2 linked regions of the Rhodoligotrophos defluvii genome follow. The protein of the gene in region 1 binds, or shares a complex with, the protein of each later gene. Links are inferred from orthologs where the notes say so. Each region holds a gene or a part of one and is shown in the gene's direction. Other genes may lie near its edges. The genes, in order: dnaN and E4P09_RS19860.

What was found.
Region 2: the proteins of dnaN (region 1) and E4P09_RS19860 are in contact, whole or in part, in a solved structure (PDB 1OK7), measured with the Escherichia coli proteins. The link is inferred for Rhodoligotrophos defluvii from one-to-one orthologs.

The regions. Positions count from the first base shown.
Region 1 is NZ_SZZM01000001.1:923,968-940,220, forward strand. What follows is about bases 1-2,788. They hold dnaN (DNA polymerase III subunit beta), read left to right. Parts: upstream 1-729; coding sequence 730-1,848; downstream 1,849-2,788. Other genes in these bases: dnaA (chromosomal replication initiator protein DnaA), read left to right, coding at 1-544; recF (DNA replication/repair protein RecF), read left to right, coding at 1,993-2,788. Outside these bases: more of recF, read left to right, coding at 2,789-3,195; gyrB (DNA topoisomerase (ATP-hydrolyzing) subunit B), read left to right, coding at 3,212-5,641; E4P09_RS04465 (YbaK/EbsC family protein), read right to left, coding at 5,657-6,124; E4P09_RS04470 (hypothetical protein), read left to right, coding at 6,490-6,732; dapB (4-hydroxy-tetrahydrodipicolinate reductase), read left to right, coding at 6,901-7,704; E4P09_RS04480 (2,3-bisphosphoglycerate-dependent phosphoglycerate mutase), read left to right, coding at 7,718-8,338; E4P09_RS04485 (methylated-DNA--[protein]-cysteine S-methyltransferase), read right to left, coding at 8,413-9,054; E4P09_RS04490 (DUF2244 domain-containing protein), read right to left, coding at 9,142-9,663; nth (endonuclease III), read left to right, coding at 9,750-10,469; E4P09_RS04500 (sulfate transporter family protein), read right to left, coding at 10,447-11,112; E4P09_RS04505 (adenosine kinase), read left to right, coding at 11,209-12,207; E4P09_RS04510 (chloride channel protein), read right to left, coding at 12,236-14,053; E4P09_RS04515 (hypothetical protein), read right to left, coding at 14,192-14,743; E4P09_RS04520 (transporter substrate-binding domain-containing protein), read right to left, coding at 14,959-16,002; E4P09_RS04525 (glycosyltransferase family 2 protein), read left to right, coding at 16,147-16,253. UniProt on the Escherichia coli protein: Confers DNA tethering and processivity to DNA polymerases and other proteins. Acts as a clamp, forming a ring around DNA (a reaction catalyzed by the clamp-loading complex) which diffuses in an ATP-independent manner freely and bidirectionally along dsDNA.
Region 2 is NZ_SZZM01000005.1:159,958-164,877, reverse strand. The notes cover bases 1-2,942. They hold E4P09_RS19860 (DNA polymerase IV), read left to right. Parts: upstream 1-793; coding sequence 794-2,092; downstream 2,093-2,942. Other genes in these bases: E4P09_RS19855 (cell envelope integrity EipB family protein), read right to left, coding at 2,178-2,942; E4P09_RS19865 (ROK family protein), read left to right, coding at 1-706. In the rest of the region: more of E4P09_RS19855, read right to left, coding at 2,943-3,026; E4P09_RS19850 (2-hydroxyacid dehydrogenase), read left to right, coding at 3,124-4,131; E4P09_RS19845 (RidA family protein), read left to right, coding at 4,148-4,612; E4P09_RS19840 (glycerophosphodiester phosphodiesterase family protein), read left to right, coding at 4,617-4,920. UniProt on the Escherichia coli protein: Poorly processive, error-prone DNA polymerase involved in translesion repair and untargeted mutagenesis. Copies undamaged DNA at stalled replication forks, which arise in vivo from mismatched or misaligned primer ends.

The DNA.
Region 1 (16,253 bases):
TCAACCACCCGAGCTCGAGCTGAGGCGTCGCATTCTGCACGCGCGGCTCATCGAGGCGATCAGGCGGGATCCGTCCGTGGCCGTGCCCGACGACGTGGTCGAGTTCATCGCCAACCGGGTCAATGGCGGTGGGCGCGAGCTCGAAGGGGCGCTGATCCGGGTGATCGCCCATCAGCAGCTGGTTCAGGCGCCCATGTCGGTCGATCTTGCTGCGTCCGCTTTGCGCGATCTGGTGCAGAGCGCGGAAGTGCAGCGGATCAAGATCGACGACATCATGCGGGTGGTCGGCCGCCACTACAACGTTGCCAAGGTGGACCTTCTGTCGCCGCGGCGCGCCCGTTCGATCGTGCGCCCGCGCCAGGTCGGCATGTATCTGGCGAAACGTCTCACCTCGCGTTCGTTGCCGGAAATCGGCCGGCGGTTCGGTGGGCGTGATCACTCCACCGTTCTCCATGCCGTTCGCAAGGTCGAGGAGCTGCTGCAGAAGGATGAGCAGCTGCAGCGCGAGATCGTGCTGCTCACCAAGCTTCTGGAGCAGCCCTGAGCCCGAATGATGCGCAGCGCCCCGGGGCTTGTGATCGCTGCCAATCCGGGGCACATTCCCATGAGAGACACGCCATCCTGCCATGCACGTGCGGAATATCGCGCTGCGGAAGGAACCCGCATCGGCGCGGACCGGGCGGCACGGCGGCATTGCGGAATGGGCAAGAGAGGAGCTGAGTTGCGGCCATGAAGGTCACCATTGAGCGGGCGGCCTTTCTCAAGGCGCTGAACCACGTTCAGAGCGTGGTGGAGCGGCGCAACACCATACCGATTCTATCGAACGTGCTGATCCATGCCCACCAAGGCGAGATCCGCTTGAGCGCCACCGATCTCGATGTGGAAGTCATCGAAACCGTGGCGGCCGACGTGGCACAGGGCGGCGCGACCACCGCGCCCGCTCATATGATGCACGACATCGTGCGCAAGCTGCCGGAAGGCACGCAGCTCCAAATCGAGCAGGGGGCCGATACCGGTCGGGTGGCGATTTTCGCCGGTCGGTCGCGGTTTTCACTGCAGGCGCTGCCGGCGGAGGAGTTCCCCGATATCACCGCGGGAGAGTTCTCGAACAGCTTCACCGTCCAGGCGGCCGACCTCAAGACCATGATCGAGCGCACCCGCTTTGCGATCTCAACCGAGGAGACCCGCTATTATCTCAACGGCATTTACCTCCATGCCGTCCGGGCCGATGGCGGCGACAAGCTGCGGGCTGTGGCGACCGACGGTCATCGCCTCGCCCAGTTCGAGCTGCCCCTGCCCGCGGGCGCCGCTGGCATGCCGGGCGTCATCGTGCCGCGCAAGACCGTGCTCGAAGTGCACCGCTTGATCGAGGACCGGGACGCCACCATCGAGATTGCCCTGTCGCAATCCAAGGTCCGCTTCGGGTTCGATGGCATCGTGCTCACCTCCAAGCTGATCGACGGAACTTTCCCGGATTACGAACGGGTGATCCCCAAGCACAATGACAAGGTGATGGATGTAGACACCAAGCTGTTTGCGCAGGCCGTGGATCGGGTGTCGACCATCTCCAGCGAAAAGGGCCGGGCGGTGAAGCTGCACATCGGCAGTGGCAAGGTCGTGCTCACGGTGAACAATCCGGATAGCGGCTCGGCGGAGGAGGAGTTGGTCGCCGATTACGACGCGCCGGACCTCGATATCGGCTTCAATGCCCGTTATCTGCTTGACATAGCGGGCCAGTTGGAGGGCGATACCGCCCGTTTTCTGTTGGCGGACGCGGGCTCGCCGACCGTCATTCGCGACGTGGTGGACGACGCGGCGCTCTATGTGCTGATGCCGATGCGGGTGTGACCTGATAAAGTGCGCTCCAACCCTGCCGGAAGGCGCAGAAAAGCTTGCAGAATCGCTGTGGCGAGGCCATATAACGCTCGGGCACTGAGCTCGGCGGATTGAGGTATTTTCGTTCGCAGGATCCTGGTCATTGGAGCGCCGACGGTGGCAAAAAACCGCGCTCTGGCGCTGACAAGGCTCACACTGACCGATTTTCGGAATTATGCGCGTCTACGTCTGGATGTGGATGCGGGTCCCGTTGTGCTGACCGGCCCCAATGGAGCCGGGAAGACCAATCTCCTCGAGGCGCTGTCGGTGCTGTGCCCCGGGCGGGGGCTGCGCTCGGCGACTTATGCCGACATGGCGCGTCATGACGGTTCCGGCGGTTGGGCCATTGCCGCCGAGCTCAACGGCCCCCGCGCCGAGCTCCGCGTCGGCACCGCATGGGAAGGCCGGCGGGCCGAACCGGACGACGAAGACGCCTTGGAGATCTCGACCGCTCAGGGCCGGCAGGTGCGCATCGAGGGCACCAGCCATCGCGGTTCAGGCGCCCTTGCCTCGGTCATCCGCATGGTGTGGATCACACCAGCCATGGACAGGCTGTTCAACGGACCGGCTGGCGACCGCCGCCGTTTTCTCGACCGGCTGGTGCTCGGCATAGATCCAGACCATGGCAGCCGGGTGCAAGCCTTCGAGAAGCTGATGCGCGAGCGCAACCGGCTGCTCGAAGACATGCGCGAGGGCCAGCGGCGGGACGGGATCTGGCTCGACGGCATCGAAGCGGCCATGGCCGAGCATGCGGTGGCCATTGCCGCCGCACGGCGGGCAGCGGTGGATGCGCTGCAGCTCGCCTCCGCCCAGCAGCACGGCGAGGCACATATGGGCGGTTTCCCTTGGGGCATCTTCCTCATCGAGGGAGAGCTTGAAGCCGCCATTGCCGATTTGCCGGCGGTGGAGGTGGAAGAGCGCTATCGCAGGACCCTCGCCGATACGCGCCTACTGGATGCCGGTGCTGGCCGTTGCCTGCGCGGACCTCATCGCAGCGACCTCGTCGTGAAGCACGGGCCGAAATCGATGGAGGCCCGCCTTTGCTCCACCGGCGAGCAGAAGGCGCTTCTGATCGGCATTATCCTCGCCAATGCGCGGATGATCGCGGAAGGCTTCGAGGGCTATGCCCCCATCATGCTGCTGGATGAGGTGGCGGCGCACCTGGATGAGGAGCGGCGGCGTGGCCTGTTCGAATGCCTGCTGCGGCTTGGCGCCCAGGCTTGGATGACGGGAACGGACGAGACGTTGTTTGCCGCGCTGCGCGGCGCTGCGCAGTTCTTCAGCGCCCGCGACGGGGCGCTGTGCGAAGCGGTTGCTTGATGGATAGGACGTGTTGATGAACAAGGCCAGCGAGACCAACGGTCAAGGTGCGGATTACGGTGCGGAGTCCATCAAGGTGCTCCGCGGCCTGGATGCGGTGCGCAAGCGTCCGGGCATGTATATCGGCGACACCGACGACGGCTCGGGTCTGCACCACATGGTCTATGAGGTGGTGGACAACGCTATTGACGAGGCGCTGGCCGGCTACTGCGACCACGTGACGGTGACGCTCAATCCCGACGGCTCGGTGACGGTCACCGACAATGGCCGCGGCATCCCCACGGACATCCATTCCGAGGAAGGCGTGTCGGCGGCCGAAGTCATCATGACCCAGCTGCATGCCGGCGGCAAATTCGACCAGAATTCATACAAGGTGTCCGGCGGCCTGCACGGTGTTGGCGTCTCGGTGGTGAATGCTCTGTCGCAGTGGCTGAAACTGACCATCTGGCGCAACGGCTACGAGCACACCATGACGTTCGTGCATGGCGTGGCGCAGGCACCGCTCGCGATCACCGGCCCCTCCGACCGCACCGGAACCGAGGTATCGTTCCTGCCCAGCACCGAGACCTTCAGCATGGTCGAGTTCGACTATGCGACGCTGGAGCATCGCCTGCGCGAGCTTGCCTTCCTGAATTCTGGCGTGCGCATCACCCTGACCGACCGGCGCGGCATCGAGACCAAGGTCCAGGACATGCGCTATGACGGCGGCCTTGAAGCCTTCGTCCGCTATCTCGACCGCGCCAAGCAGCCGCTGTTCGGCGACCCCGTCATGGTCAAGGCCGATCGTGATGGCATCCAGGTAGAATGCGCCCTTTGGTGGAACGACAGCTATCACGAGAACACGCTGTGCTTCACCAACAACATCCCGCAGCGCGACGGCGGCACCCACCTGGCAGGCTTTCGCGCAGCGCTCACGCGCATCATCAACAACTACGCGTCCGAAAGCGGCCTCGCCAAGCGCGAGAAGGTGGCGCTCACGGGCGATGACGCGCGCGAGGGCCTGACCTGCGTGCTCTCGGTGAAGGTGCCCGACCCCAAGTTCTCGTCGCAAACCAAGGATAAGCTTGTTTCATCCGAGGTGCGGCCTGTGGTCGAGGGGGTCGTCAGCGAGCATCTCGGCACCTGGCTCGAGGAGCACCCCACTGAGGCCAAGCTGGTGGTGAACAAGATCGTCGAGGCCGCAGCGGCTCGTGAGGCGGCGCGCAAGGCGCGGGAGCTCACTCGCCGCAAGGGCGCGCTCGACGTTTCCAACCTGCCGGGCAAGCTGGCGGATTGCCAGGAGCGCGACCCCGCCAAGTCCGAGCTGTTCATCGTGGAGGGCGATTCCGCGGGCGGCTCTGCCAAACAGGGCCGCAACCGCGAGAACCAGGCCGTGCTGCCCTTGCGCGGCAAGATCCTCAACGTGGAGCGGGCACGCTTCGACAAGATGCTGTCGTCGGAGCAGATCGGGACGCTGATCACCGCGCTTGGCACCGGTATCGGTCGCGACGATTTCTCACTGGAGAAGCTGCGTTACCACAAGATCATCATCATGACCGACGCGGATGTGGACGGCGCCCATATCCGCACCCTGCTGCTCACCTTCTTCTATCGGCAGATGCCGGAGTTGATCGAGAAGGGTCACCTCTACATTGCCCAGCCGCCGCTGTTCAAAGTGAAGCGCGGTAATTCCGAGCAGTATCTCAAGGACGAGAAGGCGCTGGAGCAATACCTGATCGATGGCGGCATCGGCGACGCAGTGCTGATCCTCGCCAATGGCGACGAGCGCGCGGGCGAGGATCTGCGTCAGATCGTGAACGAGGCGCTGGAGATCCGCGCCATTCTCGACGGGCTGCATACCCGCTATCCCCGTTTCGTGGTCGAGCAGGCGGCGATCGCTGGCGCCTTGAACCCGGAAACGCTCTCAGACCCGGTGCGCGCCCGTGAAGCCGCGCAATATGTAGCACGCCGGCTCGGGCTCCTGTCGGAAGAGACGGAGCGCAACTGGGTAGGCGAGCCGACGCCGGACGGAGGCCTCGAATTCTCGCGCGAGATCCGGGGCGTGCGCGAAGTGCGGACCATTGACGGCAAGCTGATCTCCTCGGCCGATGCCCTGCGGCTCGACAAGAAGATGCCGCATCTGCAGGAGATCTATGCCAAGGCCGCGCGGCTGGTGCGCAAGGGTGAGGAGACCGCCATCCGCGGCCCCGTGCAGCTGCTCGACGCGGTCTTCGCGGCCGGGCGCAAGGGCATCACCCTGCAGCGCTACAAGGGGCTGGGCGAAATGAACCCGCAGCAACTGTGGGAAACGACGCTGGATTCGAACGCCCGCACGCTGCTGAAGGTGCAGGTACGCGAGTTGGACGAGGCCGACGACCTGTTCGCCAAACTCATGGGCGACCTGGTCGAGCCGCGACGGGAGTTCATTCGCGACAACGCTTTGCAGGTGGTCAATCTGGACGTTTGACGAGAGCCCGGGGTCTCAGCCGAGCTCCTGGCAGACATCCACCCACTGCGCACCAACCAGAGCGGCCATCCGCTCGGGTGCTATACGCAGGGCGCTGTGAGTGGAGCCGGCCGCCGGCACCACCTCGTCGAAGGCTTTCAGCGAAACGTCGCAATAGATCGGCAGTGGCGTCTTGAGCCCGAATGGCGAGACGCCGCCCACTGGGTGCCCCGTTATCTGCTCCACCTCTCCCGCATCGAGCATGCGCACCTTCCCGCCGAATGCCGCTTTGGCCTTGCGGTTGTCGAGGCGCGCGTCACCGCGGGTAACCACAAGCAGCACCTGATCGCCCACGCGGAGTGACAGGGTCTTGGCGATCTGCCCGGGAGTGACGCCGTGCCCCGCTGCTGCCAGCTCGACAGTTGCCGTGCTGACGTCGAGCTCCACAATTGAGATGTCGGGGGCGTGCTGAGCGAGAAAGGCGCGAACAGATTGTACGCTCATGGCTGGTGTGTTCGTGTGGCGATTGAGGTCCGGTACCGACGCATGCCGAGCCCGAAGGCAACCTATCGTCGCAGCTTGCGCACCGCAAGCCCGCTTGCCGGCCGAACCGCGTTGACCGGACGCAACCTGCCAACATCATTTAAATTTTGATATTTACACGAGCTACTATGGTGCCTGTTTCGATTGTTAATGTAAACACGGCCACATTTCCTCCCATTGTTGATGGCAATAACCGCCTAATTGTATGACGAGCCCAGCGGAATATAGACGCTGGAATCCACACAAGACTTAACACATCGCTTCATTCATTTCGGAGTGCCTGGCGCGGACGGCCTATGCCCTGCCGCCGGGCGGAGGAGATTTGCGTGGAAACCATGATCGAGCTTACACGGTCCGCCCTTGGACATGCCCGCAAGATGGGTTTGATGCCGCGGATCGCGGCGCTGCGACTTGGCGAATGGGTGGCGAAAGGTGACGTGCTGGAACTGTCCAGCGATGCCCGGTCGGACGAATTCATCGTCCGCGGGCGGCGCGTCTGGATCAATCCGGAAGGCGGACAAGCGCTGATTTTCCTGCTCGACTATCCCGCACACCCGGCGCTAAGGTGACGCCGCCTTGCCCGCCCTGGATTGTGGCGCGCAGGCCACCGATCAGTTGCCGGCCCATCGGATCAAGCCTGAAGCAGCACCGGCTTTTGGACAATCCGGTGCGTCAGCAAAGAACAGAGCGGCGGCGAACCTTGCCGCCGCTTGCGCCGAGGGATGATGATGACTGCGATGAGACTTGCCATCGCCGGAGCCGGCGGCCGCATGGGGCGCGCGCTCACACGGCTCGTACACGAGATGGAAGGCTGCGAGGTGGCCGGCGGCCTCGAGGCACCCGGCTCCCCGTTTGTGGGGGCCGACATGGGCCAGCTGGCTGGCCTGGGAGAGATCGGCGTCGCCGTGCAGGATGATCCCTTGCCGCTGTTTACCCATATCGACGGCGTGATAGACTTCACGACCCCCAGCGCGTCCTTGGGCCTGGCCGAGCTTGCCGCGCAAGCTCGTATTGTCCATGTGATCGGCACCACCGGCTTCAGTGCCGAAGATGACAGGAAGATCGCCGCGGCGGCCCGGCATGCGACCATCGTCAAGTCAGGCAATATGAGCCTGGGGGTTAACCTGCTGGCAGCCATGGTGCGAAAAGTGGCCGCCGCCCTCGACCAGAGCTTCGACATCGAGGTGGTCGAGATGCATCACCGCAACAAGGTGGATGCCCCGTCGGGAACGGCGCTGCTTCTGGGCGAGGCCGCCGCCGAAGGGCGCAACGTCAAGCTCAGCGACGCCGCCGTGAGGGTCCGCGACGGCCATACCGGCCCACGCCAGCGCGGCACCATCGGCTTTGCCACATTGCGTGGCGGCAGCGTTATCGGTGAGCATACCGTCATCTTCGCCGGCGATGGTGAACGGATTGAGCTCGGGCATCGGGCGGAGACGCGCGACGTCTTTGCCCGTGGCGCGGTCAAGGCGGCGCTTTGGGCCCGCGGCCGCAAGCCGGGACTTTATACGATGGTCGATGTGCTCGGCCTCAATGATTGAGTGAGGGCGTTTGATGGACAATCTACTGGTTCTCGTGCGACACGGGCAGAGCGAGTGGAATTTGAAGAATTTATTTACCGGCTGGGCCGATCCGGACCTCACGCCCCTGGGCGAGGAAGAGGCTGACAAGGCCGGCGAACGGCTCAAGGCGCTGGGATTGTCCTTCGATATTGCCTTCACCAGCGCGCTCACTCGAGCCCAGCATACGCTTTCCCGCATCCTGAAGGTGCTGGGCCAGGAGAACCTGCCGATCCAACGCGATCAGGCGCTGAATGAGCGCGATTACGGCGATCTCACCGGCCTCAACAAGGATGAGGCGCGCGCCCGCTGGGGCAAGGAGCAAGTCTTCCTGTGGCGTCGGTCCTATGACGTCCCGCCGCCGGGCGGTGAGAGCCTGAAGGATACGGCAGCGCGAGTCGTCCCCTATTTTCAGAACAACATCGTACCCCAGCTGAGGCAGGGCAAACGTGTGCTCGTCGTCGCCCACGGCAATTCCCTGCGTGCCCTCATCATGCATCTTGAGGATCTGCCGGGCGAGGAGATCGCCCTTCGCGAGCTCGCAACCGGCGCGCCGATCATCTACCGGCTCGATGGCGATATGAAGGTCAGCAGCCGCGAGGAACCGGTCGCCTGATCGCCTGCCCCGTCTGCGCCTTCCCTCGAGGGCCATACGGAACAGCTCGCGCAACCGATGGTCCGAAGGACGCCCTACCCTGCGCCTCCGGCCCGTGTAAGCTCGGCCTCCCAGCTGAGCATCGCGCGCTTGCGGTCGAGACCCCAATGATAGCCGCAGAGCCCGCCTCCTTTACCGATCACCCGATGGCAGGGCACCACGAAGGAGATGGGGTTGCGGCCGACCGCTGCGCCCACCGCGCGCGATGCGCTGGGCTTGCCGAGCGCCATGGCGATTGACGAGTAGTTGGTGGTCTCGCCGACGGGGATCTTGAGGAGCTCCTCCCAGACCTGCACGTGGAAAGCAGTGCCGATCAGCACCACGTTGAGCGGGTTTGTCTCCCGCCATTGCTCTGGATCGAACACCCGGCCGACATAGGTTTCGGTTGCGGACGAATCTTCGATGAACCGCGCCTGCGGCCATCGCCGCGTAATGTCGTTCAATGCAGCGTCGCGCCCATCTTCGTCAGTGAAGCCAAGGGCGGACAGTCCGCCACCGGTTGCGACGAATAAGCCCATCCCAAACGGCGTGGGGTGAAAGCCATAGCTCATCGTCAGCCCGGTGCCCCGCGCCCCATGGAGCGTGGGCGCCACGATATCATGCGTCACGAACAGGTCTCGCGGGCGATCCTGCTCGAATAGGGATCCGGTGCGGCTCAAGGCGTGAGCGGTGGGCATGGTCTGTCCTTCGACGAACTCAATGTGCGCTCACTCTGCGGGATGCAGACCAGCTTGGCTATCCGGAATTTGCGCCTCAAATGGGGCTCACGCCGGCTGAGGCACGGAGACCATGCCGCCCCGCAGCGCCGCCTTCAGGGCCCCGGCGAAATCGCGCCGTTCCTGCGGGGAGAGGAACGAGCCGATTTCAAGCCGCGCACCATGCGAGGTAAGATACAGTGGCCCACAGGTCTCCAGCACTTCGTTCTCGACCAGCTCGACCCGCACCCAATACGGGATGAACCGGAATTCTTTCGTCGGCTCTCTAGGAAACACCTTGCGTACGACAAGGGCGGTATCGGTAATATCGACCTGCTCATGCATGGTGCCGTCCTGGTAGTTGCGACGGAAAGCCCAATAGAGCAGCGCCACGTCCAGGCCGAAAAAACCGAAGACAGGCCAAGCACCCATGACCAGGAAGCCGGTGCCAACGACCGCGCTGACCCCGCCGAAGAACAGCATCAGCAACAGAAAGCCGCGCTGGCTGAGCGAGCGGTGGGGCGTGAGGATGGCCGAGAAGCGGATGGCTTCGCCTGGGGTGCTGCCCGTCTGTATTGCATGGTCGGACATGTCAATCTCGCTCGCCTGCCGCTCGGCCTGTTGACGGTGCATGGCTCCGCCCTTCATAAAGTGCGCCAGGCCGGTGGAGTGTTCCCTTGCGTTCTCCTCGCATCAAAACAAAGCGGCGTCTCGATGCGCACGACATCGAGGAAATTTTCGCCCGATTCGAGCGCCTTGCGCCGGAGCCGCGCGGCGAGCTCGATTATATCAATCATTTCACGCTGCTGGTTGCCGTTGTCTTGTCGGCCCAGGCGACTGATGCCGGCGTGAACAAGGCAACACGCCCCCTTTTCCAGGTCGCCGACACTCCGGAGAAGATGGTGGCGCTCGGGGAAGAAGGCCTCATTTCCTATATTAGGACGATCGGCCTTTACCGCAACAAGGCGAAGAATGTGATCGCCCTGTCGCGCATGCTGATCGATGAGCATGGCGGGAAGGTGCCCCGTGACCGGGAAGCCTTGGAACGGCTTCCGGGCGTTGGCCGCAAGACGGCCAATGTGGTCTTGAACACGGCCTTCGACGAGCCGACCATCGCGGTCGATACCCACCTGTTCCGGGTCGCCAACCGCACCGGCCTCGCGCCGGGTAAGACACCGCTCGATGTGGAACAGAAGCTCAATCGGGTCGTGCCCGAGCAATACAAGCGGCGAGCCCATCACTGGCTGATCCTGCACGGACGTTACATCTGCAAGGCACGCAAGCCCGAATGCCCCCGCTGCCCGATCAACGACATCTGCCTGTTTCCGGACAAGACCGGCCTTGGCGCTGCCCCCGCCGACGAGCCTGCCGCCGCTACAGGGAGCCTCGCTTCCTGATCTGCTTGTAGATATGCACCATGTAGGCGGTGGCGAATAGCGGCACGATGAGGTTGGCCAGCGGCACGAGCGCCAGCAGCGCCGGAATGAAGCCGGCCGCGAGCACTCTGTGGCTGTTCTCGCGACGGAGCAGGCGGGCCTCTTCCACCGGCATGTGCCGCATGGCGATCATCTCGAAGAACTCTCGGCCGAGCAGATAGGCGTTGGCGAGAAGCGCAGCCAGAACGCCTATCCCCAAGAACAAGGTCGGCAGCAGCAGCAGGTTGATCGCCAGCACCAGGAGCCCGAACTGGAGGGCCGTTATGATCGCTTTCGAGAGCGGCAGCTCCCGGCCGACCGGATCGTTCGGGTAATGCTTGCGCTCGACCATCTCCGCCACCCCATCGAGAAACAGGCCGGCAAACAGCGCCGTCACCGGCGCGATCAGCAAAATGGCGAGCGCAATCAGCCCGAGCCCGGCCACCACGGTGATGATCGTGTTGGCCCAGGCCCACGGCAGGAGCGTCAGGCTGTCCACCACGACCTCGATGACCACCCATAGCCCCACCAGCAGCAGGATGGTCAGGCCCAGCGATTTCCAGAGCACCTTCCTGAAGGGTGGCGAGAGAACGTCGGAAAGCGCCTTGAGCGCCGCACTGATCATGGATAGGTTTCCACCTGCCCGTAAACTGCCGGTGGGGTGACTTACTGCCTTCAGCCGATCGCGGCAAGCCATCCCGGCACACTCTCAGGATAGCCCATGACCTCGATGAAGCTCGACGTTCTCGGTATAGGCAATGCCATTGTGGATGTGCTTAGCCGGACGGATGACGAGTTTCTTGCAACTCACCAGCTCTCGAAAGGGGCTATGCGGCTGATCGACGAACCGACGGCCCATACTCTCTATGCAGATATGGGCCCCGGCACGGAGGTTTCGGGCGGGTCTGCCGCCAACACCATTGCTGGCGTTGCATCTTTCGGCGGGCGCGCCGCCTTCATAGGCAAGGTGCGCAACGACCAGCTGGGCGAAGTATTCGGTCATGACATCCGTGCCCACGGCGTGGAATATGCAACCTCCATGGCCACCTCGGGGGCTGCAACCGCGCGCTGCCTCATTCTGGTGACGCCCGATGGCGAACGCACCATGAACACCTTCCTCGGCGCCAGCATCGGGCTTGCGCCGGTCGATGTCGAGCCGCAGCTCGTCGAGCGCGCGGCTGTTACCTACCTCGAAGGCTATCTCTGGGATCCGGAGAACGCGAAGCAGGCCTTCGTCAAGGCCGCGGGCCTTGCACGGGCGGCGGGGAATAAGGTTGCCCTGAGCCTGTCCGATGCTTTCTGCGTGGAGCGTCACCGCGAGAGCTTCCGCGAATTGGTACACAGCCAGGTGGACATCCTCTTTGCGAACGAGGTGGAGATCATGTCGCTCTACCAGACCCCGAGCTTCGAGGAGGCGCTTGCCGCGGCCCGGCATGATTGCCCTCTCGTCGTGCTGACCCGGAGCGAAAAGGGCTGTGTCATCGCTGAAGGGGCAGCCGAGGCGGTGGCCGTCCCAGCGCATCCGGTAGAGCGGGTGGTGGACACGACTGGTGCCGGCGACCTCTTCGCGGCCGGCTTTCTCTATGGCTTTACCCGGGGCATGGCCCATGCCGCGTCAGCCACCCTCGGCACGCTGGCCGCAGCCGAGGTCATCAGCCATATCGGCGCTCGTCCGGAAGAGAACCTGGCCGACTTGGCCAAGCGGCTCCACGTCATCTGAGGATCGCGTCCCGCCCACCGCGGCGGATTTACGTATCGCCCGCCAAGTTGCGTCGAGCCTTTTCCAGCTCTTCCGTATAGCGCCGCAGGGTGTGCGCCTCGGTGAGCAGCCCCACGACCTTGCGGGTTGTGTTGCCGTCGATCACCGCAAGGGCTTCGCTCTCCGTCTCGTCGAAGCGCTGGGCGGCTTCCTTGATGTTCATCCAGGGCAGGAGAGCGGCATCCTTGTAGCGCAGTATGGAGGCTATGGGCTTCGCGGCCGCGCTCGCCTCATCGGCCCCGGCCAGTGTCTCGCTGTGGGCATCGGCAACCAGCACGATGCCGCTATAGCGCCCCTCTCCATCCACAGCCACCACCCTCTGGGTCGAGCCCAGCGGAAATTCCTGGCGAAACTGGGCAACCGGCATGCTGTCCGGTACGGTCCGCACGTCATGCCGCATGAGGCGGCGCACGGTCAGATCGAACATCCAGCCGATGTCGAGCGCGCTGCGAATCGCCTCGCCCCGCAGGTGAAACCGCCAGGTTGCAAAGGAATAGCCGAAAGTACGCCGCACCGTGAGCGACGATACGACGGCCGTGCACAGCACGCCGATGGTCAGGGGCAGGTTGTTGGTCATCTCGAGCGCAAGCAAGGTCATGGTCAATGGCCCGCCGACAATGGCCACGGCGAGCCCCGTCATGGCGATGACCGCGGCGATCTGCGGGTCCGGCGCCAGTTCTGGCGCGATCAGCACGAGAAGCGCCGTGTAGGCTTTGCCGAGAAGTGCCCCAAGAAACAGGGACGCGAAGAACAATCCGCCGCGGAACCCCGAACCAAGCGAGATCGCCGCTGCGATCGCCTTGAGCACCAGCAGGAACAGGATGGCCTGAAGCTCCGGCAGGTTGTCCTGCAGAATGATGGTGATGGCCCCGTGACCGGAAGCCAGTATGCGCGGGGTCAGCATGGCCAACCCACCGATCGCCAGTCCCCCGAGGGCGGGCCGCAACCACGATGGAATCCGGCTGGCCTTGAACAGGCTTTCAACGCCGGTCACCCCGCGCATGATCACGATGCCGGCACCGGCGCTGATCAGCCCCAGCACAACGAGATTGACGATCGCGGTCCGCCCGAGATCGACACTGGAGGCAAGGCTGGTGGCCATTTCGACCATGTGACCGGGCGGAAGCAGGAGCTGTGCGGTCACGACGCCGCAGATCGAAGCAAGGCCGATGGGCGCGAGGGACGCCAGCGTATAGGTGCCGATGATCAGTTCGAAAGCGTAGAAGGCGCCGGCCAACGGCGCGTTGAACGCAGCGCCGATCGCGCCGGCCGCGCCGCAGCCAACGAGGATGCGCAAATCGTTGCGCCGAAGCCGGAACGCCTCGCCCAGCTTCGAAGCTGCGCTTGCCCCGATCTGGGTATAGCCGGCTTCGAGGCCGACCGAAGCGCCGAAGCCGTTTGAAATCATGGTTTGCACGGCGATATAGGCGCTGTCGACGAACGACATCTTGCCGCCCCGCAATGCGTTGGCTTCGATCGGGTCGACCGGGCTGCCGGTCCGGTAGCGCCTATGGACTGAGGTAACCGCCACCAACAACAGGCCGCCAAGGGTGGGCATGAACATGAACCAGCTGGTGGGCAGGCTGTCGACGGCGCTGAGCCGTTGGCTCGAGCTGATGCCGAACAGCACTTCGTGCAGCCATTGCGTGATGAGCGACATCCAGACGACGAGCACGCCGGCGCACATGCCGGCGACGCAGCCGAGCACCGCAAGCCAAACCTCGCTGCGCCGAACCAGTGCACGCAGAGTGCTCGGGGCGAGTGCGAAACGATCGATGATCGGCAGGCCTTGCGCTTCGGTCGACATGAGGTGAATGGCTGGCAAGCAGTCGCAACGGCAGTTTGCCCTACCGTAACCGTGAAGCATGAAGCTTGTCGCGCCTCATCCTACCTACAGCACGATCCTGAAAGACACGCGCGACAGAACGGAACGGCAATGGGCGGATCAGGCCTCGCGCCTCAGCTGCTCCACCGCCTGCTCCAGCGAATCGAATCGCCGCCAGCCCGTTGCGGTCTGCACGTCGACAATGCCGTTGTCGTATTCGATGAAGTGGTGTCCTTCGATGTCACCCTCTTGGACCACCTGCGCAAATCCCCCACTCTCGTCGACGTCTTCGGTGCTGGGCTCGCTTTGTCGCGCCTTGCCGAGGAGAGATCCGCTGCTGCTGCCGACGCTCCGGGCGGAGCCGGCCAGCGGTTCAGAAGCCACGGGGGCCAACGGCGCCGTCGACAGGTCCTGCTCGTCCCGGTCGAAGTCGTGGATCAACCGGATGATCTTGGAGGCAGCGAACGCGATCGCGCCAAGCGTCATCAGGAGATAGCCCAGGAGGATGATCTGCTCGACCGTCGCCAGCCGCATGCCGTCGACCGTCGGGTTGGATGGCAGATAGGGCAGACCGCTGGCTGGCGCCGAAGCTTCCAGCCCGAACCCGGTCAGCAGCACGCCCCATCCGCCGAGGCTGATCAGCGCCCCAAGGACAAGCAAAGCGATTCCCATCCGCGAACTCCCTGTGATGGCTGTGTCGGCGTCTCGCCTCTCCTACAGCCTGTATGCCAATTACACCCTCCACCACAAGAGACGGTAGCATGTCCGATCCGCAACGAGAGCGCGGGGCCAACATTGCTCAGCCGATTTTCGTCCCGCGTTACAGGGCCGCATCATCCCGGTTGCCCCAGCCCCATAGGTGGTTTCTCGGGGCGAGTCATCCCGGTCTAATAGAGATTCGCCGGAAAGTATTTCCGAAGCAGCATGTCATAGGTGCCATTCGCCTTGAGCTGGTCCATGGCATATTCGAAGCCATTGCGCAGTGGCGTATCGCCACGCCTGACGGCGATGCCGGCACCCGTGCCGAAATAGCGGGCCTCCGTGAAGGCGCCGGGGGCCAGGCGGCAGCAATCCGCCGACGAGGCGCTCAGCGTCCAGAACATGAGCGTGGCGCCGTCCGCGAACACGGCGTCGACCTGGCCGGCACGGAGCGCCTCGAGCGCCTCGGAGTCTTTGGTGTAGAGCCGTACCACCGAGCGCGGAAAGAAGGCGGCCAGATAGGCCTCGTGCGCCGTGCCCCTGACCACGCCGATGCGTTTGCCAGGCAGCCCGTTGCCCTCCACCGTCTCGATCCCGGCGTCCTTGCGCACCGCGAATCGCGCCGGCAAGCGGAAATAGGGCTTGGTGAAATCCACGTTCCGCAAGGCGGCCGAGGTAATTCGCATGGATGCGATCAGTGCATCGCCCGTGCCATTCAGCAGGCTCGGCACCAACCGGTCCCAAGCAAGCCCGTTGACCGTGCACTTCACCCGCAGCACCAGGCACATGGCACGCGCCAGGTCCACGTTGAAACCGACGAGCGCGCCCGATTCGTCATGGTAGTTGAACGGCGGGTAGTCGTTGCCCACCAGGACCTTGATCGGCTCGCGGCTGGTCAGGTCCGGCCGGGTGAGGGCGGGGTTCAGGCGCCAGATCTGCGGGGCGATGGCACTTTCTGTTCCATCCGATGTTGGCGGCGCACCGCCCGGCTGCTCGGTCTGAGCAGTTGGCGGGCCTTGGTCCGGCGGCTCGGTCTGAGCAGTTGGCGGGCCTTGGTCCGGTGGCTCGGCCGGCCCCGCTGGTGCCGGTGCGGGCTCGGGCTCCGCAGGCGGGGTGGTCAACGCGGGCAGGCTGCCCCGCTCCACCTCCTCGCCCGGCAGCTGCGCCCAGGCATGCCACTCACCAGCCCAGGCGAGCAATATCAGCACCGCCAGCGCAAACTGTCGAACCACAGTGGATAACTCACCCATGAGCTTCATTTTTGCACAGCCTGGCTTTTGAGCGCCACCATTTCGTGATTTCATGCTGCCGGGGAGAGGTTCTGACCGGGGGGCGGAGCCATTACGGTCAATATCCGGCGGATGGGCGGAAGAGACATGGCGTCCAGCAGGGCGACATCTGTGGATGCCTTGCCTTGGCACACCGGCCTTGCGCACATTCACCCCGACCAACATCTCTCGGATCTCCTTCTGGCACGAGGCTG
Region 2 (4,920 bases), on another replicon or contig:
GCCGGGCTCGCTCTCCCCGCGTACTGGCCGGGTGCGCAACGCCAATTCGACCTGGCTCAATGACCGGCCTTTCGGCGCCGATCTCTGCCGTATCCTTGCCCGGGAAATCCGCTTCGCCAATGACGCCAACTGCTTTGCCCTGTCGGAAGCCGCAGACGGCGCGGGACAGGGCTTCCGCTGCGTGTTCGGCGTCATCATCGGCACCGGATGCGGCGCGGGGGTCGTGGTCGACGGCAGCATCCTGGAGGGCCGCCATGGCATCGCCGGGGAATGGGGCCATACGCCCCTGCCCTGGCCAAAGGCCGACGAATTTCCCGGTCCCGAATGCTGGTGCGGCCGGCGCGGCTGCCTGGAGACCTGGCTCTCCGGGCCTGGCTTTGCAGCCGATCATGAGCGGGTCACCGGCCAACGATCGGACGCGCGCGCCATCGTCGTCGCGGCCAGGCGGGGTGAGCCCGCCGCACAGGCCAGCCTCGCGCGCTATTGCGACCGGCTCGCCCGCGCCCTCGCTGTCGTGACCGACATGCTCGATCCCGATCTAATCGTGCTGGGCGGCGGCCTGTCGGAGATCGAGGAGATCTATGCGATGGTCCCGCGGGCGGTCACGCCGCACCTGTTCTCGGACTACGGCGATGTGCTGATCCTGCCGCCCCGGCATGGCGCCGACAGCGGCGGCAGAGGTGCGGCGCGGCTGTGGGATAGCTGACGGATCACCGCCCTCATCGGCGGCGATTGCCGTACTGCCGCCGGCAGCCTAGAATCATGACCGGGCAGGCGAAGGTCGGTAGCTTCCATGGCTGGGCTGATGGAAAGGCGGGGCGGCGCGGCAGGCCTTTGCCGCGACTGTTTCAGCGGCGTGCCGGCGCAGGATCGGCGTTGCCGGGCGTGCGGCAGCCCGCGAGTCCTGCACCATCCGGAGCTGCATGGGCTCGCCATTGCCCATATCGATTGCGACGCCTTCTATGCGGCCATCGAGAAGCGCGATGACCCCTCCTTGCGCGACAAGCCGGTCATCGTGGGCGGCGGCAGGCGCGGGGTGGTGTCCACCGCCTGCTATATCGCGCGGATTTCCGGGGTTCACTCGGCCATGCCCATGTTCAAGGCGCTCAGGCTGTGCCCGGACGCGGTGGTGATTCGCCCCAACATGCAGAAATATGTCGAGGTGGGCCGGGCGGTCCGCGGTTTCATGCAGGCGCTCACCCCCTTGGTGCAGCCCCTGTCGATCGACGAGGCTTTCCTCGATCTCAGCGGCACCGCACGGCTGCACGGCCACAGCCCGGCCGTGGCCCTGGCACGGCTTGCGCGGCGCATCGAGGACGAACTCGGCATCACCGTGTCCATCGGTCTCTCGCATAATAAGTTCCTGGCCAAGGTGGCCTCCGACCTCGACAAGCCACGCGGCTTCTCCGTCATCGGCCGGACCGAGACCATGAGCTTCCTCGCGGAAAAGCCCGTGAGCCTGATCTGGGGCGTTGGCAAGGCGATGCAGGCGCGGCTCGCCAAGGACGGGATCCGCAGCATCGGCCGGCTGCAGACCATGGAGCTTTCCGAGCTCATGCGGCGCTATGGCAGCATTGGCAGCCGGCTTTATCACCTGGCGCGCGGGCAGGACAACCGGGTGGTGGAGCCGCGGGGCGAGGTCAAGAGCGTGAGCAGCGAAACCACGTTCAACGAGGACATCGCGGATTTCGCGGCGCTGGAGCCGATCCTGTGGCGGATGTGCGAGCGGGTCTCGCAACGGGCGAAGGCATCCGATCTCGGCGGCCGCACCGTGGTGCTCAAGCTCAAGACGACCGATTTCAAGATCCGCACCCGCAATGCCCGGCTCTCCGAGCCGACCCAGCTCGCGATCCGCATCTTTCAGGCGGCGCGGCCACTGCTCAAGCAGGCGGCTGCGGGTCCGGCCTTCCGGCTGCTGGGCGTCGGCATCTCAGACCTCACCCCCGGTTCCGAAGCCGACCCGGTGAGGGCGCTGGATCCGGCCGCTACCCGACAGGCGGAGGCGGAGCGCGCCTTGGACAAGCTGCGGGCCAAGTTCGGCGCTGCCGCCGTCAACAAAGGACTTGCGCTCAGAGCCGCCAAGCGCCCATGAGGCGGCGATCCGCTAGACCCTTTGCTTGAGCATGATCTTTTCCGAAAACCGGTATCCACTTTTCGGGATCATGCTCTAAACCCGGTCAACGGGTGGGGCAGCCGTCCTGCGGGAGAAAATCGAGCTGGATGAGGTCGCCCTTCAGGGTGAAGTCGCCATAGTCGAGGATCAGGTCGGTGGCGACCGAGTTCTCGAACATGGTGAAGCTCACCTGGTGCTCCGGCATCTGCTCGCCGTCCGCATCCGGGTCGGGCGTATTCTTGAAGTAGCCGATGGTCACCGGCCAGGAGGCGAGCTTGGGTAGCTCCGCCGCGCCCTTGGCCTCGGTCTTGACCTCCACCGTGTTCGGCGCGTTGCGATTGCCGATGAAGGTGATGGCGGTCAGCACCTGCTGGTCCTCGTTGCCATCATAGACCATGGTCGAGTCGCGCTTGTTCCCGTTCAGGGCGGCCGCAAGGATCCGCCGGGTGTGCTCCACCGGGAAAACGGTGCCGGCGGGAAGCTCGGTCTCGGAGGGCTGCGGCAGCTCCAGCCTCACGACACCGCCGTTCTCGCCATGTTCGGCGCGGCCTCGCAGATCGAGTTCCTGCTCTCCGTTGACGAAGCGCTGGGTGGTGAATTCCATACTGTCCCCGGGGCCCGACTCCCACGAGCTCGAACGGGTGTCGAGCAGGCTGACCTTGCCGGTACGGGAGTCGAGCCGATTGACCACCCGCATGTTCGATGTCCAGCCCTCGCAGGCGGACCCGGCAACCTCCAGCACGAGCTTGCCTTGCACATCGTTGAGGCCGGCCTTGGTTTCGGCATGAGCCAGAGAAAGGCTGTAGACTGCCCGGTGAGCCGCAAGCTGCGGGACCGCCGCGGGCGATGCCGAAGCGTCGCCTGTCAGTGCCAGCAGGATCAGTAGGCTTATTCTGGTTGCAGCTGAACGCATCGTTGACAATCCTTGCATACCGCGTCCAATGGCGCCGTCGACTTCCGCCGGATCTGGCCTCCTCACTATGCTCTTCCAGAATTGAGGCAAGACTGCAATGGCCGCGCGATCGCCACTTGCGAAAGTTTTCATATCACAAAAGCTCCCGGCCGAGGTGGAAGCAAGGCTCGCCACCCATTATGACGCCCGGTTCACCCCGGAGGACGTGAGCTATGACGCCGAGGGCCTTATCGCGGGTGCGGCGGAATGCGACGGCCTGCTGGTCACGCCCGTGGACAAGCTCACGGCCGAGGTGATTGAGGCCCTGCCGGGAACGATCCGCATCATCGCCACCTTCTCGGTGGGCTATGATCACATCGACATCGCCGCCGCCCAGCGCCGCGCCATCGTGGTGACCAATACGCCGGACGTGCTGACGGATGCCACCGCTGACATCGCCATGCTGCTGATGCTGGGTGCCGCCCGCGGCGCCTATTGGGGCGAGCGCATGGTGCGCGAGCGGCGCTGGGCGCGCTGGGCACCCACCAAGCCGCTGGGCATCCAAGTCACGGGCAAGCGGCTGGGTATTTTTGGCATGGGGCGGATCGGCCAGGCGGTGGCCAAGCGTGCCCGCGCCTTCGACATGGAGATCCACTATCACAGTCGCACGCGGCTTACTTCCGACCGTGAGCATGGCTACCATTTCCACGCTGTTCTCGATGACATGCTGCCCCATTGCGATTTCCTGTCGGTGAACTGCGCCTCAACCCCTGAAACGCGCGGTGCGATCGATCGGCGCCGCATCGGCCTGCTGCCGGAAAAGGCCATCATCGTGAACACCGCCCGGGGGGAGATCATCGACGATGATGCGTTGATCGCAGCGCTCGAGAGCGGCAAGCTCGCCGGCGCCGGCCTCGATGTATTCAAGGGCGAGCCCGATATCGACCCCCGGTACCGCGATCTTGAGAACGTGTTCCTGTTGCCGCATCTGGGCAGCGCCACCCTCGAAACGCGCAACGCCATGGGCCATCGTGCGGTTGATAATCTCGACGCCTTCTTCAAGGGCGAGCAGCCCAGGGACCTCCTGGTCGGCCCGCCCGTGCCAAGTCCTCAACCCCTAGCGTAACGGAGATTGCATCATCATGGGTCAGATCGACGCCAAACTTCAGCAGCTCGGCATCACACTGCCCGAACCGGCCGCACCCGTGGCCAATTACGTGGGCTATGTCATCACCGGCAATCTCGTGTTCGTGTCCGGCCAAGTGCCGTTCAAGAACGGCAAGCTCGACTATATCGGCAAGGTGGGCCGCGAGCTTACCTTGGAGCAGGGCGCGGAAGCGGCGCGCTGGTGCGCCATTAACATCCTCGCCCAGGTGAAGGCGGCCTGCGGCGGCAATCTCGACCGCGTGAAGCGCTGCGTGAAGCTCGGCGGCTTCGTGAATGCGGTGCCCGAATTCACCGACCATCCCAAGGTGATCAATGGGGCTTCCGATCTGATGGTGGAGGTCCTGGGCGACAAGGGCCGGCACGCGCGCTTCGCGCTCGGCGCCGGCTCGCTGCCCGCCAATACCGCCGTTGAAATCGACGCGGTGTTCGAGATCGCGTAAGCCCATGCGCGGGTCGGCCGGGGCGCAGCATCTGTCGTGGCTGGTGGCGCGCCCCGTCGCCCATCGGGGGCTGCATGACCGCGCCTCCGGCGTCATCGAGAACACGGCCTCGGCGGTGGCGGCCGCCATCGCCAATGGCTATGGCATCGAGGTCGACCTGCAGCGCACCGGCGACGGCGAGGCCATCGTCTTCCACGACGCCACGCTCGACCGGCTGACCAATGGCCGCGGCGCGGTCGTGGCCCATACGCTCCAAGAGCTGAAGAAGCTCGCGATCACCGGCTCCGAGGACCGCATCCAGACCCTCG